DNA from 3 places in the Jeotgalibacillus malaysiensis genome. Region 1 is predicted to be linked to each of the others. Evidence: riboswitches for the same ligand, from Rfam matches in the RefSeq annotation. Region 1 holds a riboswitch; each other region holds the start of a gene.

Region 1 (5,379 bases):
AGAAAAATACTCATAGTTTCAGGAGATGCGGTAGAAGCACTGGAGATTTATTATCCCTATTACCGTTGTTTAGAGGAGGGGTATGATGTCACGATTGCTTCTCCTGCAGTGAAGAAGCTGTATACGGTTGTCCATGATTTTATAGAGGGTATGGAGACATTTGTGGAAAAATCTGCTTACGCTCTTCAATCTCATGCCGCATTTACAGATATTAGCCCGGAGGAATTTGATGGCCTCATTATACCAGGAGGTCGCGCACCAGAATATATCCGTATGAATGAAGCCGTGGCCCCTATTATCAGTCACTTTTTCAAGGAAAATAAGCCTGTTGGAGCAATTTGTCACGCGGCTCAGTTACTGAGTGTAATCCCTGAATTGATGGAAGGAAGAGAATATACAGCCTATCCTTCCTGCAGACCTGATGTATTAGCCTGCGGAGCAAAATACATCGACGAACAGGTACACCTTCACCAAAACCTTGTATCGGGTCAAGCATGGCCAGATCTGCCGGGATTTATGAGGGAATTTCTTACTTTGCTGAAATAGGTGCAATTCCAATTGAATGGGTAAATGAATGGCAGCAAGGGGTTTCCTTCTATTATATAGAGGACACCTCTTCTGTATGGGTTTGTGATACCGGTCAAATCAAAAGGATGAATGTTTTTTCAAGCCATCATTTTTGTCAATATACATAGGCTACGGTCGCTAGCCAATACTGCTGACTTTTGCATCCTAGTGATGTAAACTCTCTTATATTAATCTATGAAAAGAAAGGTACTACAAAAAAGCTTAGAGCCAAATAAAATGTTCAAGCTTTTTTGTAGTACATGTTTTAAGGTTTTCTTTACAATATTTGAACGATTTTCATAGGGATCCCTTAATCTTTAAGAAACCACCTGTTCCTGAACAGATCCTTCGGTTACTTTTGGTTTGATAAAAATAATACTTCCGATAAATACAGCTAATACATTAAGGAAGAGGGTCAAACCTATCACACCAGCGGCGTGGAGAGATTCATAGAATAAGCCGTTAATGACAATCAGTGCTACAAGAATTGTCAACACACCGCCTCCTTTTACAGAGCGGTTGTTGATGATCTTCCAATTTCCATAGTTGAAAACAACGGTAAACAATACCATAACGAGAATGTTGACGCTCATTCCTACCCAAACCGGGTGAATGTTCAAGAAGAAATCAGCAGGGTGCCAATTGCTCAGGTGATACCAGGTTAAGCCTGCTGCAAACCCGCCGAATAGCGCTCCGAGGACGGCCCGCTTTGTAACAAGCGGCCAGAATAATGCAGCGACTACAGGTGCAAAAGTGGCAGAGTTTCTCATTGTCCATGCAAGTACGTTCCACCAGGCGGCTTGTTCAGTACGCAGGAAGCCGAAGATAATCATAAGTCCTGTCAACAGCAGCAGCGACCATTTTGTATACTTAACGAGCTGTTCTGGAGAAGCGCCGGGGAAAATGGCGCTTCCGACGTCTTTACCAAGACTGGTTGCCCCTGAGAACTGACAAGGCGCTCCCCATCCGAGAGCACAAGCCCAGATGCCTAAAAAGAACAGGCCAACCAGTGGTGCGGGCAGTACTTCCATTAAATATTGGGGAAGTGCAACCAGTCCCATACTGGCGTCAGGAACGACCGCAGCGGCAGACAAACCAAACAGGATACCTAATAGAATAAAAGGTACACTCATTATTTCTGCTACGAGTAAGCCTTTGCGACCTTCCTCAGGTGTTTTACAAGATAAGGCCATCTGAAAAGCAGCTTGCGCTAAAATTACGTTTACTAAGAAAGTGGCAAACCATACAAGGATCACTTGAAGACCAGCGCCTCCCCAATCAAACATGTTCGGCTGATCGGCGGCAAGTTGCTGCAAGCCGGAGATACCCGGGTTGATAAAGAATGCCACAGTCCCAATTATAAACATGATGGCAAAAATAAACGTGTTCATCGTCTGTGTAAATGCTATAGCCCACATACCCCCTGATTGTAAATAAACAAATAGTAAGAGGGCTGTAAAAGCGATGGATAGGGACAACGAAACGCCAGTAAACACATGAAAGGCAGAAGCAAAAGCAATAGCTGTAGCTACGGACCACATCGGAAAGGCAAACGCCGTAATCACGCCCGATAAAGCTTTAGCACGTCTGCCGAATTGATCACCGATTAATCCTGTAATCGTGACAATTAACTTTTCACGGAATGATTTGATTAATAATAAGGCAATCAGTAAGACTTGTATTGTTTCTGCGATCCCGTACCAAATTGCTGAAATTCCTGTCAGGTAGGAAAGCTCAACGATCGATATGTACGTAGAACCTGAGAAGAGTCCGGTAATACAAAAGGCAACCGTCCACCATCTGAACGTCCTTCCTCCAACAAAATATTGCTCGCCGCGGCTGGCTTTACGTTTCGCTATATTACCGACAATGATGAGGGCGAACGTATATAGTACGGCCAGTGAAATGACCCATAATCCGTATGAACTCATATTTTCTCCTCCTCTTTGAATGTCCAGATTACTTCAATTTCTACGTCTGCATCCATAAGCAGGTTGTAAGCCGGACAGTGTTTTGAACGCATTGAATAAAATCTCCTTTATTTACTTCTTCCTCGGTAAATGTAACGTAATGCTGAATTCTTCTGTGTTTGCTGATCTGCCATTTAATTTTCCCTCCATCCGAAATTAAAAAAACCCTGCTACTTTTCTGTAAGAAAAATAGCAGGGTTGATTTGAACGTCCCGACTCTTATCTTTCAGACAGAAAGTGTCTGCTGGAATGAGCACCTTGTTCTAAAAACAGGTTGCCGCGGGATCACAGGACCAGGTTCCTCCACCGCTCTCGATAAGAAAATTATGAAATTAACGACTATTTTACTTGTATAGCTAACAGTGTGTCAACCGTATTTTAAAATTAACATCATGTTCTGCAGAACCAGCGACCCACGATACCTGGTGAAGAGGTAAGGAGTATTGGAGAAGTCATTGATGGTTATTACCTATATATCAAAAGTGTTGAATAGGAATAGGAGTAAGTACATACTTGCCTGCTTTTGAACCTGCAAAGGAGGAGCCTATTCTTATAAGATCTGAATACCAGTACGTCCAGGCCGATTGGCGAGTTTTGAAGGAATTTAGCTGCTTTCCCACGAACTATATTGGGATGGTACTTACTTGAACGTACTGTAAGAGACAAATGAGGAGCTGATTATCCTTTCCTATGTATTCAATTCATAGCAAGGCATGTATTATCGATGATCAATGAGTTAATTACATCATGAAGAACTCTTATCTTAACGTTTACTCTTATACTGACCCCAGGGATATTTATACCCAAGTTGAACACAAGATGCGGATCTTATATGTAATATTTTGTAAAACAACTGAAAATTAATAAGAATTCTAAGAGTAAAAAGTGATAAATTGAAACATACATGCAAATTTGTGCAATAATATTTAAAATAATTAGAAAATTATAAAAACAATTAAAATCAAATAATAAAAAGCAAAATAATGAAACTGTTCCTTAACGAAGTCTACTAGGATTTAAGAAGAGGGGGAGAAAGCTTGGCTGAATTGCTGATTGTTGATAATGATCAACTAGCTAGACGAGAGATATGTACGATAATAAAAGAAAGCAAATATCACTTCTTATCTATATATGAGTCAAGTACAGTTCAAAGAGGCCTGCTCCTTTTGAAGCAAAGTCAACCAAGTGCCCTTATTATCGATCTTTCATTACCTGATATGGATGGAATTAAATTCGGGAGAACAGCACTTCAATTATATCCCACACTGCCGGTAATTGTCGTCACTCAGCTGAAGATGTTTGAGTTAGCTCAAGATGCGATTAACTCGGGTTTTTCTTCCTATTTATTGAAACCGCTTTCAAAAAATGAATTAATTGAAACATTTGACCGGGTACTGGCTCCAGAGATCAGTTCGGAATTAAATAACGGAACCAATAAACAATCAGGTCAGTTTTTATCAGATATCAAGAATCCAATCGAAAGCACAATCCAGTATATTCAACTGAACTACGGCGAACAGCTGACATTAAAGGGAATAGCCGATCTTGTGTATTTGAGTCCTTCTTACTTCAGCCGTTTATTTAAAGAAGATACTGGAATGACATTTGTTGAATATTTATCATTTGTCAGGGTGCAAAAAGCAAAAGGAATGCTTCGGCTTTCTTCTTTGCCAATTGAAGTGATTGCAAACAATACCGGTTTTGCAAACTCAAGTTATTTTGCCACAGCATTCAAAAAAATTGTAGGAAAAACACCGAGTGAATATCGGGAACAATTTCACTGGAAAGCAAGTGCATCTTTAAAAGCTTAAAGCGGGAGGTGAGTATATCATGATTGCCATTCAAAAGGAAATACAAAAGTGTCTACAAAACGGATCAAATGGTGTAATCGGAACCATTATTTCCACAGAAGGCTCTACCTATCAAAAAACAGGCGCCAAATGCTTCATTCATGAGGATGGAAAAATCACTGGACTTTTAAGCGGCGGATGTGTTGAAGGGGATTTGAAGGAATACGCTTTTCAAATATTAGAATCAGGAATTCCTAAAATCGTAGAGTATGATTTTCAGGATGAGGGTGATCTTGTCTGGGGTCTTGGATTAGGATGCAACGGCAAAATGGATATTTTTCTTGAGCCTTTTCTTCCAAAACGGGGAAACGAAAGAGCCGTCAGTATTAATGCGTATTATAAAGCTGCGTTAACTAAACCTATGCACTGTATAACCATTATTGAGTCTGCTGAACAATCATTAGTCGGAACCAAATGGATGATTGATCCTGACTCGGAAGAATTTCCTGAAATAGAAAATAAGGACATCCTTATTGACTATTTACATCAGCGGGAAACGCTGAAAAATGGTCGAAGCATGATAGGGGAGAAATGTGAACTCCAGGTTTTTTATGAATGTACGACCCCGCCTCCGCAGCTTATGATTTTTGGAGCTGGACCTGATGCCGTTCCAATTGTGCGAATGGCGAAATCTTTAAATTGGCAGGTTACGGTACTGGACTACAGACCGGCATTTGCCACAGAAGAGAATTTTCCAGATGTGGATCGGCTGCTCATTTATCCTGCTGGAACAGCTCCTGAGATTGAGCTTAACAGGAACTCCTATGTCATTTTAATGACGCATAATTTTTTGCAGGATCAGCTCATACTGGAGCAAATTTTTACTAAAGATGCAGCGTACATCGGCCTGCTTGGTCCAAGAAAAAGAACGAATGAATTAATTAAAACGAGTATGGGTCTTAAAATGAATACAGAAATTGATAACATCCACAGTCCAATTGGCTTGGATATAGGCTCAAAGACGCCTGAAGAAATCGCCTTAAGTATAATAG
Region 2 (5,379 bases), 1.6 Mb from region 1:
TTGTGAACTTCTTAAAGTTTTCTTTAAACTTCAGTGCAAGCTCCATTGCTTTTTCTTCGTATTCGCTTTCATTCTTCCATGCAAAACGAGGCTGCAGTACATCATCAGGAACACCCGGTACGTGAAGCGGCGTTTCAAGTCCGAATAATCCGTTGCTTGCAGTTTCCGCATTTGCAAGCTCACCGTGAAGAGCAGCTCTGACCATTGCTCTGGTATATCCAAGTTTCATACGTGATCCCGTCCCGTAAGCACCGCCAGTCCAGCCGGTATTGACGAGGTATACTTCAGCATCATGCTCTTCAAGCTTTTTACCAAGCATTTCAGCGTATACAGTCGGTTCAAGTGGAAGGAATGGAGATCCAAAGCACGTTGAGAACGTTGCTTCCGGCTCCGTAATGCCTCTTTCAGTGCCGGCAAGCTTAGATGTATAGCCGCTCAGGAAGTGATACATTGCCTGTTCTTTAGTCAGCTTTGCGATCGGAGGCAGTACACCAAATGCGTCAGCAGTCAGGAATACAATTGTATTCGGGTGACCGGCTCTGCTAGGATCCACAATATTTCTCATTGCCTGCAAGGGGTATGCGGCACGCGTATTTTCAGTTAATGAAGAATCATCATAGTCAGCTTCATGTGTTTCAGGGTCAAGCACGACATTCTCAAGTACTGAACCAAATCGGATCGCATCGAAAATCTGCGGCTCTTTTTCCTCTGATAGGTTAATGCACTTTGCGTAGCATCCGCCTTCAATATTAAATACGCCATTATCAGACCAGCCGTGCTCATCATCCCCAATAAGCTTGCGGTCAGCGTCTGCTGAAAGCGTCGTTTTACCAGTGCCGGAAAGTCCGAAGAATAATGCAACATCACCTTCTGCCCCAACGTTTGCTGAGCAGTGCATTGGTAAAATGTCATTTTGTGGCAACAGGTAATTCATCACTGAGAAAATGGATTTTTTCATTTCTCCTGCATATTCCGTGCCCCCGATTAAAATCGTGCGCTGTTCAAATGATACAATCACAAATGTTTCAGAATTTGTACCATCTGTTTCAGGGTCAGCTTTTAAAGATGGAGCAGAAAGAATTGTAAACGGCGCTTCATTCTGACTCGTCCACGCTTCACCTTTTTGAGCTCTTATAAACAGCTGGTGAGCAAAAAGATTATGCCATGCTCGCTCGTTCACTACACGGATCGGAAGGCGGGAAGCAGCATCAGCTCCTGCGAACCCTTCAAAAACAAATACTTCTTCTTTTTCACCAAGGTGGTTCAGTACTTTCGTATATAAACGGTCAAATGAATCCTCAGAGATCGGCTGATTAACTTTACCCCAGTCAATCTTGTCACGTACAGAGGCTTCATCCACAATAAATTTATCTTTAGGTGAGCGGCCGGTGTATTTACCTGTTTCAGCTCTTACAGCGCCTGTAGAAGTTAATGTGCCTTCTTCTCTCATTAATACCTTCTCCACAAGCTGAGGTACAGAAAGGTTCTTATTCACGCGTTCGCTCATTAATAGTTCTTTTAATTCTGAAGTGTTTCGGATTGTTGTCATGTTATCTCCCACCTTTTCAGTAAGTCATTCACCTTTGTTCGAAATTAGTATAACACATTCAAATGAATAGTCTATACTAATTGGCGATTTCGTTAAAAATTCTTATTTAGTTTAAATTTAATAATCTGGCGTCTGATCTCCGTTTCAGGCGGACGCTTTCCTGGATGAGCCGTTTTGTGGCTCCATTAGACCTCCTCGCCTTCGGCTGTGGGGTCTCAGCTTCCAACTAATCGTCCCGGAGTCGCCGCCTTCTACTGCGATCAACGCTGTGGATATTAAATCAATCATTTTAATAATGCCCATTTTTTTCTGCACAGATGATGATTGCAGCGTAAGGGGGCGACTCCTGCGGCAGGAAGGGACGTGTGAGACCGAGCATGGCGAAGCCTGCGGGCTCACCGCCCGGCCGCGGAAAGCGTCCCCCTGAAGCGGAAATCATCAGCCAACTTAAATAAGCACTAAACTTCTCATCTATAATTGTATATTATGATTGACATTACACATTCATTTCCGTATGATAGTTTTTTGAACGGATACTCTTATCCCGAGCTGGTGGAGGGACAGGCCCTATGAAACCCAGCAACCTGCTCCGCAAAAAAGCATGATGCTTTTGCGGTCCAAACATTTGGAGCGAAGGTGCTAACCTGAAGCAAGACGTGTGTCTTGAACGATAAGAGTGAAAGGCGAACTGATTATGAACCTTTCCTCATGAACGTGATTTGAGGAGAGGTTTCTTTTATTTTATGCCGAAACTTGGATGATCTTGTAGGTTAACGTTCGATCTCTAAGGGTAATGAGTACCGTCGACTATTTGCTTCACAAGGAGGAGACTTATATGTCTGTAAAACGTCGTTTATTTACATCCGAGTCCGTAACTGAGGGACATCCGGATAAAATCTGTGATCAGATTTCTGATTCAATTCTTGATGCAATACTGAAAGATGATCCGAATGCCCGAGTGGCGTGCGAAACTTCTGTTACAACCGGACTTGTTCTGGTAGCGGGAGAAATCTCAACTTCTACTTATGTAGATATCCCTAAGATCGTGCGTGAAACGATTAAAGAAATCGGCTATACACGTGCTAAGTATGGTTTTGATGCGGATACTTGTGCAGTACTAACTTCAATTGATGAGCAGTCACCTGACATCGCAGCAGGAGTTGACCGTGCACTAGAAGACCGTGAAAGCCAGATGACTGATGCTGAAATCGAATCAATCGGTGCAGGCGATCAGGGGCTTATGTTCGGTTATGCAAATAACGAAACAGTTGAACTGATGCCACTGCCAATCTCACTTGCACACAAATTGTCACGCCGTCTGACTGAAGTGCGTAAAGAAGATATTCTTCCTTACCTTCGTCCGGATGGTAAGACACAGGTAACAGTTGAATATGATGAAAATGACAAGCCGGTGCGCGTAGATACAATTGTTATCTCAACGCAGCATCATCCGGAAGTCAGCCTTGAGCGTATTCAGCGTAACCTGAAGGAACATGTGATTAATCACGTTGTACCGGCAGAGCTAATCGATGAAGATACGAAATACTTCATTAACCCGACTGGCCGCTTTGTTATTGGAGGACCTCAGGGAGATGCAGGTCTGACTGGCCGTAAAATCATCGTAGATACGTACGGAGGATATGCTCGTCACGGCGGTGGTGCATTCTCAGGTAAGGATGCAACAAAGGTTGACCGCTCAGGTGCTTATGCTGCACGTTACGTAGCGAAAAACATCGTTGCTGCAGGTCTTGCTGATAAATGTGAAGTACAGCTTGCTTACGCAATCGGCGTAGCACAGCCTGTATCAATTTCTGTTAACACATTTGGAACTGGTAAAGTGGAAGAGGATACACTTGTTGATCTGATCCGTAATCACTTTGACCTTCGTCCTGCAGGCATCATTAAAATGCTTGACCTTCGCCGTCCGATCTACAAACAGACAGCTGCTTACGGACACTTCGGCCGTAATGATCTTGACCTTCCATGGGAAAGAACAGATAAAGCTGATGCTTTGAAGAAGGGTGCAAACGCATAATAGGAATGAAACGGTCCGGAATATATCTTCCATGATATATTCTGGATTTTTTTATGGGTTGGGCATAGGTCAAATTACACGATTCTGCGAACATGTCACGAGATTTTATGAAGCATCATGTTTATTCTTTGAACATCAACAGTTATTCTCTGAACAATAGCATGTATTTTCCGAACCACTAGCGAAAATTCTTCGAACCAACGCTACGATCATGCCACACCAGAATAAGTGTTCGCCATCTCACCCGTCCCATGATATGATAAGGTCACAAATCCCCGATTGATGCTTCGGACCAATACTAGGAGGAATTCCTTTGTTTACAGTCATTCTCGCAGAAAAACCTTCACAGGCGAAAAGCTATGCAGATGCTTTTCAAACATCCAGAAAAACAGATGGTTATTTTCATATAGAAGATTCACTGTTCCCGGGAGGAGCGGCGATTACGTGGGGCTTCGGACATTTAGTGTCACTTGAAGAGCCTCAGAAATATAAACCGGAATGGAAGAAGTGGAAGCTTGATACGCTGCCGATGATCCCGGAAGAATTCAAATTCACCGTCCCTTATGCGAAGCGTGCGCAATTCAATATTGTCAAAGGGCTTCTCAGAAAAGCCGATCAGATTGTAGTTGCAACTGATAGTGACAGAGAAGGGGAGAATATCGCACGGTCCATTATAGAGCAGGCAGGCATGATGCATAAGCCGACTAAGCGTTTATGGATTAACTCGCTTGAAAAAGACGTCATCAGAAAAGGGTTTCAGGAGCTGCGTAATGGTGATGATTATCTTTCATTATATGATGAAGCGCAGACGAGACAGGTAAGTGACTGGCTTGTTGGTATGAATATTTCGAGGCTCTACACGCTCCTTTTACAAGAAAGAGGTGTCGACGGACCATTCAGTCTCGGGCGTGTTCAGACACCAACGCTTTATATGATCTGGCAGCGGCAGCATGAAATTGAAAACTTTAAACCAGAGCCGTTTTTTCAACTGCTTGCTGATCATAAAGAAAGCGGAAAGGCATTTCAGACTAAGCATGGTACTACTTTTAAAAAGAAGGAAGAAGCAGAGAAGACGCTCAAACAGCACAGAATTGAACATGGAGCCGAGTTAAAAGGAACAGTCGTAAAGGCTGAGAAGAAGCTGAAGAAAATGCAGGCACCGAGTCTGCACAGTCTGTCTTCACTTCAGGCAAAAATGAACAGACGATACAAATACAGTCCTTCAAACGTGCTGAAAACCGTACAGGATTTATATGAAAAAAAGCTTGTATCCTATCCACGAACAGACTGTCAGTTCATTACAATGAGTGAATTCCGGTATTTGTCCGGTCAGCTTGAATCAATGAAAGCCGCTGCTGGCGCTACTTTTGAGACAGCGCACCCGAAGCCGCGGCCAAAATATGTACAGGATAGTAAAGTGCAGGAGCACTATGCGATCATTCCAACGAAGAAAGTGCTGACTAAAGACAGAATTGAAAAGCTAAAGCCGATGGAAAAGAATATCTATAACGAAATTCTCGGCAGTACGCTTGCGATGTTCCATGAGGATTACCATTATGAAGAAACGCAGGTGGATGTGGACATTCAGGGGCTCATTTTCAGTGTAAAAGGAACAGTTGAAAAAAAGCGCGGATGGAAAGAGCTATTCAGCGAAAACGCTAAAAAGGATACGATACTTCCTCCATTAAAGACAGGGGATGTGATCGCATCTGTCGTGAATATAAAGGATGATATGACCAAGCCGCCCAAGCCGTATACAGAGGGACAGCTGATTACGATGATGAAAACGGCAGGG
Region 3 (5,379 bases), 350 kb from region 1:
CTGACTTGTCTCAATCAGCAGGAGATCTGCTCCGCCGTCAATTAAGCCTCTTGCCTGTTCTGCATATGAATCTTTCAGCTGTTCAAATGTCGCCCCACCAGTAACACTTAACGTTTTAGTCGTAGGTCCCATTGAGCCTGCAACAAAACGCGGACGGTCTTCTGTTGACCATTTAGCTGCTGATTTTTTAGCGATTTCAGCACCAAGTCTTGAGAGCTCATAGGCTTCAGAAGCGATATCATATTCTTCAAGGACAACGCTCATACTGCCGAATGTGTTTGTTTCCACGATATCTGCGCCTGCTTCAAAATAGGCATCGTGGATTGTTTCAAGCAGGTCAGGACGCGTGCGGTTCAGGTTTTCATTACACCCTTCAAGGTCCTCACCGCCAAAATCTTCTGCTGTCAGATTAGCATCCTGAAGCATCGTACCCATTGCACCGTCCATAATCAGGATTCTTTTTTTAAGCTGTTCATTGAATAATGTGCGCACGTTGGTTTCCTCCTCGCTTTGCCGCCTGCTCATTGGCATAGCGTGTTAGTTCTGCTGTCATTTCATAGCGCATAAATGGCGTGATCAGATAGATGCCATTAAATAGATCAAGCGCCGTATCAATCAGTGACTTCGTAATCGCAAGCCCTTCCTGATATGATTTTTCACGGTCACCGGACACTGCTGCCATCCGGTCTCTTACCTGATCAGTTAATTTGATGCCCGGCACTTCATTATGAAGGAAGTCAGCATTTTTACTGCTTGTCAGCGGCATCAGGCCAATGTATACAGGTTTCCCCAGATCCTTTACTGCTTCAGCCGTCTGAATCAGCTTTTCCTCAGAGAATACCGGTTGACTCATAAAGTAATCCGCGCCTGCTGAGATCTTCTTTTCCAGACGCTGTACAGCCCTTTCTACACTCCTTACATTTGGGTTAAATGCAGCCCCGATTGTAAATGAAGCTTTTTCACCTAAATCTTTTCCTGACATTGACATGCCGTTATTCAACTGCTGAATCATTTCGATCAGCTCAAATGAGGATACGTCATAGACTGAAGCTGCGCCAGGGAAATCCCCAACCTTTGTCGGGTCCCCTGTAACAGCCAGAATGTCATGCAGACCCAGCGTGTGAAGTCCCATCAGGTGACTTTGAAGCCCGATCAGGTTACGGTCTCTGCACGTCAGGTGAACAAGCGGACGGACGCCCTGCTGTTTAATCAGATAGCCTAGTGACTCATTGGAGACACGCGGGCTTGCAAGTGAGTTATCAGCAAGTGTAACGGCATCCGCACCGGCCTCACTGAGTGCTTTTGCACCTTCTATAAATTTATCGGTATAGAGCTTTTTCGGAGGGTCCAGTTCAACAATGACTGATTTCCGCTCTCTTACAATATCAGTGAGCGGCTCAGGAAGGTCCTTCTGTCTTGAGCGCAGCACAATTTTTTCTGCCTTCTCCACTCTTTTCTCAGTAATCGGGGCAAGTCCTTTAAGCGCCTGACTGAATGCTCTTACATGGTCCGGTGTCGTTCCGCAGCATCCTCCAAGGAGCCTGACTCCCTGCTCTCTGAATGCAGGTGCAACCTCTCCAAAATACTCAGCATTGTTACTGTACTGAAGTGAGCCTTCTGAGTAAGATGGCAGACTCGCATTTGGATAACAGGATAAATAAGCCTTCTCAGGAAGAGGTACCTGTTCAAGAGACTTAATCATGTGGAAAGGGCCTTGTCTGCAATTAAGTCCGACTACATCAGCTCCAAGCTGTTCAAGCTCAAGCAGTGCTTCAGCAACCGGTTTACCATTTTGCATCACATCAGGCTCCTGAACTGAAATATGCGCAATAATCGGCAGGTCCGTTTCTTTTCTGGCGATTTCAATGACCGCCGCCAGCTCTTCAAAATCGTAATACGTTTCAAATAACAACCCGTCTACTCCTTCTAACAGTAAACAGTAGAGCTGTTCTCTAAATGTCCGCTTGATTTCATTCAGGTCAATGGATTGCGGACGAAAGCTTCTGATCCCGCCGATTGTACCGAGAATGAAAGTATTGTCTTTCGCCGCAGCTTTAGCATTTTTGACAGCAGCAGTATTAATTTCTTTTACCTTTTCCTCAAGTCCGTAGCGCTCAAGCTTATGATAATTCGCTCCGTAGGTATTCGTCTGTATTACATCAGCACCTGCATCGATGTATGCCTGGTGAATCTGCTGAATATGTTCTGCATGTGACAGATTTAACTCTTCAAAGCACTGATCTGAACCATATGAATACAGGAGGGTTCCCATCGCACCATCACCAATCAGAATTCTTTGTTTCATTTCTTCGAGTAAGTTCATTTTTTCACCCTTCCTGATGTATCGAAATGCGGAAGGCGCTTGGTCAGCTCCGACAGGCATAAGACGCGGAGCGGAAAACGGGTGAACTTCCCCGTTTACCGATGCGTGGCTTATGACCCGAGGAGCTAGCGCCTGTAGCTGGACAACAAAAAAGCCTTCTATCAGCATAGATAAGAAGGCTTTAGACTACTAAGCTTCTTATCTTCCCTGCATGATTGCAGGATGGATTTAGCACCTTTTCACATATGTGTAGGTTGCTGAGGTTTCAACGGGCCTGTTCCCTCCGCCTCTCTTGATAAGAATCCACGCTATTCAATTAATTATGACAACTTTACAAGAAAGAAGGCTGTTATGTCAATAGGAGTAGTGATTAAAATACATTTAGGTAGATGATTTGGTATAAAAAAGAGGCTGAACATAATTGTTCGAGCCTTCTTAATCGTTTCGCTGCGCTTCAGGCGGACGCTTTCCGCGGCCGGTCCGGTGAGCCTCCTCAATGCTTCGCATTTCCGGGGTCTCACCAGGACCTTCCTGTCGCAGGAGTCGCCGCCTTACGCTCCACTACACTTAAGTTGTTAAAAAATATGATAGAGTTTCTTCTTTAATTCCCGGAAAAGGATTTAATCTAATGATGTAATCCCAGGCAGTCTCCATTCAACTTCTTCTTCACCGATTGTGCCGAAAAGTTTGAATGCAGTTGCTGCTGCTGATTCATATTGTAATGAGCCTTCAGCTGATTCTCCTGCAGCGATTGTCCATTCAGATACATCGCCATAAGCCGTTTTTTCTTCATCTGTCAGGTCAGTCAGTGTAAAGTCTTCTGACGATAAAGATACCTCTTCTTCACCGTTGTTTGTTACAGTCATTTTGATTTCATAAACACGATTTGTGTCATCGAGCTGTTCAGCAACACCTGTATCAGTAACAGTTACTGTCAGGTCACCTGATATTACCTCATCCCCAACGAGATAAAGCTCCGGTTCAGTGCTTTCTCCTTCAGCTGCTTCTTCCGTTTCTGTTGACGACTCTTCTGTTTCTTCTGCAGCTTCTTCTGTTGTCGCTTCTTCAGTTTCTGCAGGCTCTGACGAATCATCTGAGCAGGCTGCAAGCATAAGTGCCGCTGCCATTGCAGATACTAACCAAAATTTCTTCATATGGAAAACCCTCCTGAATATGTATGTAGGACTCCAGTATGATTCGTATATCGAAATAAATCAACCAATTACCTTTAAAAGGAAATAAGTTGTAATCTTCTCTATCTTCGCAATATTTTGTTAGAATGCATGTAAAGGAGAGATGAAGCATGTGCGGACGATTTTCTTTAGTAGAAGCAATGTATGATTTGCAGCAGTATTATCAGTTTGAAATGAGAGAGGATTTTCTCTACTCACCTAATCGGAATCTGTCACCGAGTCAGCAGGCTGCAGCGGTTGTGCAGTTAAACGGAAAATGTTATCCCGCCTCGTTCAGATGGGGACTCATTCCCCCTTTCGCAAAAGATGAAAAGATCGGTTATAAAACGTTTAATGCAAGATCTGAAACGGTTGCTGAGAAGCCAAGCTTTCGAAAAGCATTTGAATCAAAAAGGTGCCTGATTCCGGCAACATCATTTTACGAATGGAAAAAATCAGAAAAAGAAAAGCAGCCTTTTGAGATCAAAAGGCGTGATGGGGATCCGATCACATTTGCCGGTCTTTGGGAATCATGGCGCTATGACGATCAAATCATCAGAAGCTGTACGATTATAACGACTGAACCGAATGATCTGATGGCTGATATTCATAATAGAATGCCTGTGATTTTGGAGCGGAACAACTTTGATCAGTGGCTCAACCCTGAAGAAGATAAGGGTTCTCTAAAAAAACTGCTGAAGCCTTGTAAAAGTGAACTACTGACAGCAGAAGTAATATCAGGAGAAAGATTTAAAAGATCCGGAACCTCATAGGAGAGATTCCGGATCTTTTTAGTTAATCATCAGACACCCTGCTTCTCAAAACGATGAAGCTTTCGGTTTTCCCCGATCACAATGAGCACATCTTCTTTTTCAATACGGTCATCACCGCTTGGCGATACAATCATGTCATGGTTTCTATAGATCCCGACGATGTTGCAGCCGAAGCGGTTTCTCACATTTAACGCGGCAATTGTTTTACCGATAATTTTGGGCGTTGCTTTTATTTCAACCATTGAATGCTCTTCAGTCAGCTCGACGTAATCTATAAAATGTTTGGATGCCAGTCTGTGGGCAATCCGGCGCGCCATATCCTTTTCAGGACGGATCACGCGTGTTGCACCAATTTTCTCAAGTACTTTCTGATGATAAAGACTGGAGGCTTTTACCCAGATTTCCTTGACATTAAGGTCAGTTAAAATAATTGTCGTTAAAATGCTTGCCTCTATATTTTCACCGAATGATACGACAACGAGATCAAAGTTTCTGATTCCAGCCTGAATCAGTAGCTGTTCATCCTGTGCATCTCCCTGGATGACATGTGTGGCAATATCAAAGTATTTGTCTACTAACTCTGCATTGCGGTCCATCGCAAACACTTCTGCACCGATTTCGTGGAATTCCTCAACCAGATGTCCACCAAAACTGCCCAGTCCGAGTACTGCAAATTGTTTGTTCATGTCAATCCTTCTTTCTCCTTCACGTACTTTCAGTAAAGAATCCGGGAAAGTTTATCCTCAAGATTATTAATGAAAGTAAGCTTTTGCATCATTTTAATCTGATGAAGATATGGTGCATGCTCTGGCTTAACACCTGTAATTGTACAATCTGTTCCAAATAGTGAAAAGCTTTTAATCATTTTTATTAATTCATTCACACCGGTATCTTCGATTAATCCTACTGATTGAAGATCAATGATAACTTCATCAATATCGTTTGCATAGAGATTTTCTAAAATCCGTTCCTGATTATTGTGAATGAGCGTGACATTTAAATCTCCAACAATCGGAATCAAAACGATTTCATCAGTCAGATGAATCGCTGCGGTACTTAATTCACTAATTCGCATAAATGATTTTTCCAGCTCATTCTTTTTTAAAATCAG

The links. Region 1 has a riboswitch for S-adenosylmethionine ahead of LG330_RS04610 (sodium:solute symporter). Riboswitches for the same ligand answer to the same signal wherever they lie in the genome.
Region 2: another riboswitch for S-adenosylmethionine. It lies ahead of metK (methionine adenosyltransferase); the one in region 1 lies ahead of LG330_RS04610 (sodium:solute symporter).
Region 3: another riboswitch for S-adenosylmethionine. It lies ahead of LG330_RS06300 (bifunctional homocysteine S-methyltransferase/methylenetetrahydrofolate reductase); the one in region 1 lies ahead of LG330_RS04610 (sodium:solute symporter).

What each region holds. Positions count from the first base shown of each region.
Region 1 is NZ_CP085252.1:789,485-794,863, forward strand. It holds gene LG330_RS04605 (DJ-1/PfpI family protein) at 1-546, shown strand, start outside; gene LG330_RS04610 (sodium:solute symporter) at 885-2,498, opposite strand; SAM riboswitch class I at 2,754-2,859, opposite strand; gene LG330_RS04615 (DNA-binding response regulator) at 3,575-4,348, shown strand; gene LG330_RS04620 (XdhC family protein) at 4,368-5,379, shown strand, end outside.
Region 2 is NZ_CP085252.1:2,411,704-2,417,082, reverse strand. It holds gene pckA (phosphoenolpyruvate carboxykinase (ATP)) at 1-1,549, opposite strand, end outside; SAM riboswitch class I at 2,086-2,226, shown strand; gene metK (methionine adenosyltransferase) at 2,385-3,584, shown strand; gene LG330_RS12875 (DNA topoisomerase 3) at 3,898-5,379, shown strand, end outside.
Region 3 is NZ_CP085252.1:1,135,410-1,140,788, reverse strand. It holds gene metH (methionine synthase) at 1-525, opposite strand, end outside; gene LG330_RS06300 (bifunctional homocysteine S-methyltransferase/methylenetetrahydrofolate reductase) at 473-2,323, opposite strand; SAM riboswitch class I at 2,519-2,625, opposite strand; gene LG330_RS06295 (DUF4352 domain-containing protein) at 2,944-3,477, opposite strand; gene LG330_RS06290 (SOS response-associated peptidase) at 3,627-4,268, shown strand; gene LG330_RS06285 (potassium channel family protein) at 4,298-4,954, opposite strand; gene LG330_RS06280 (STAS domain-containing protein) at 4,984-5,379, opposite strand, start outside.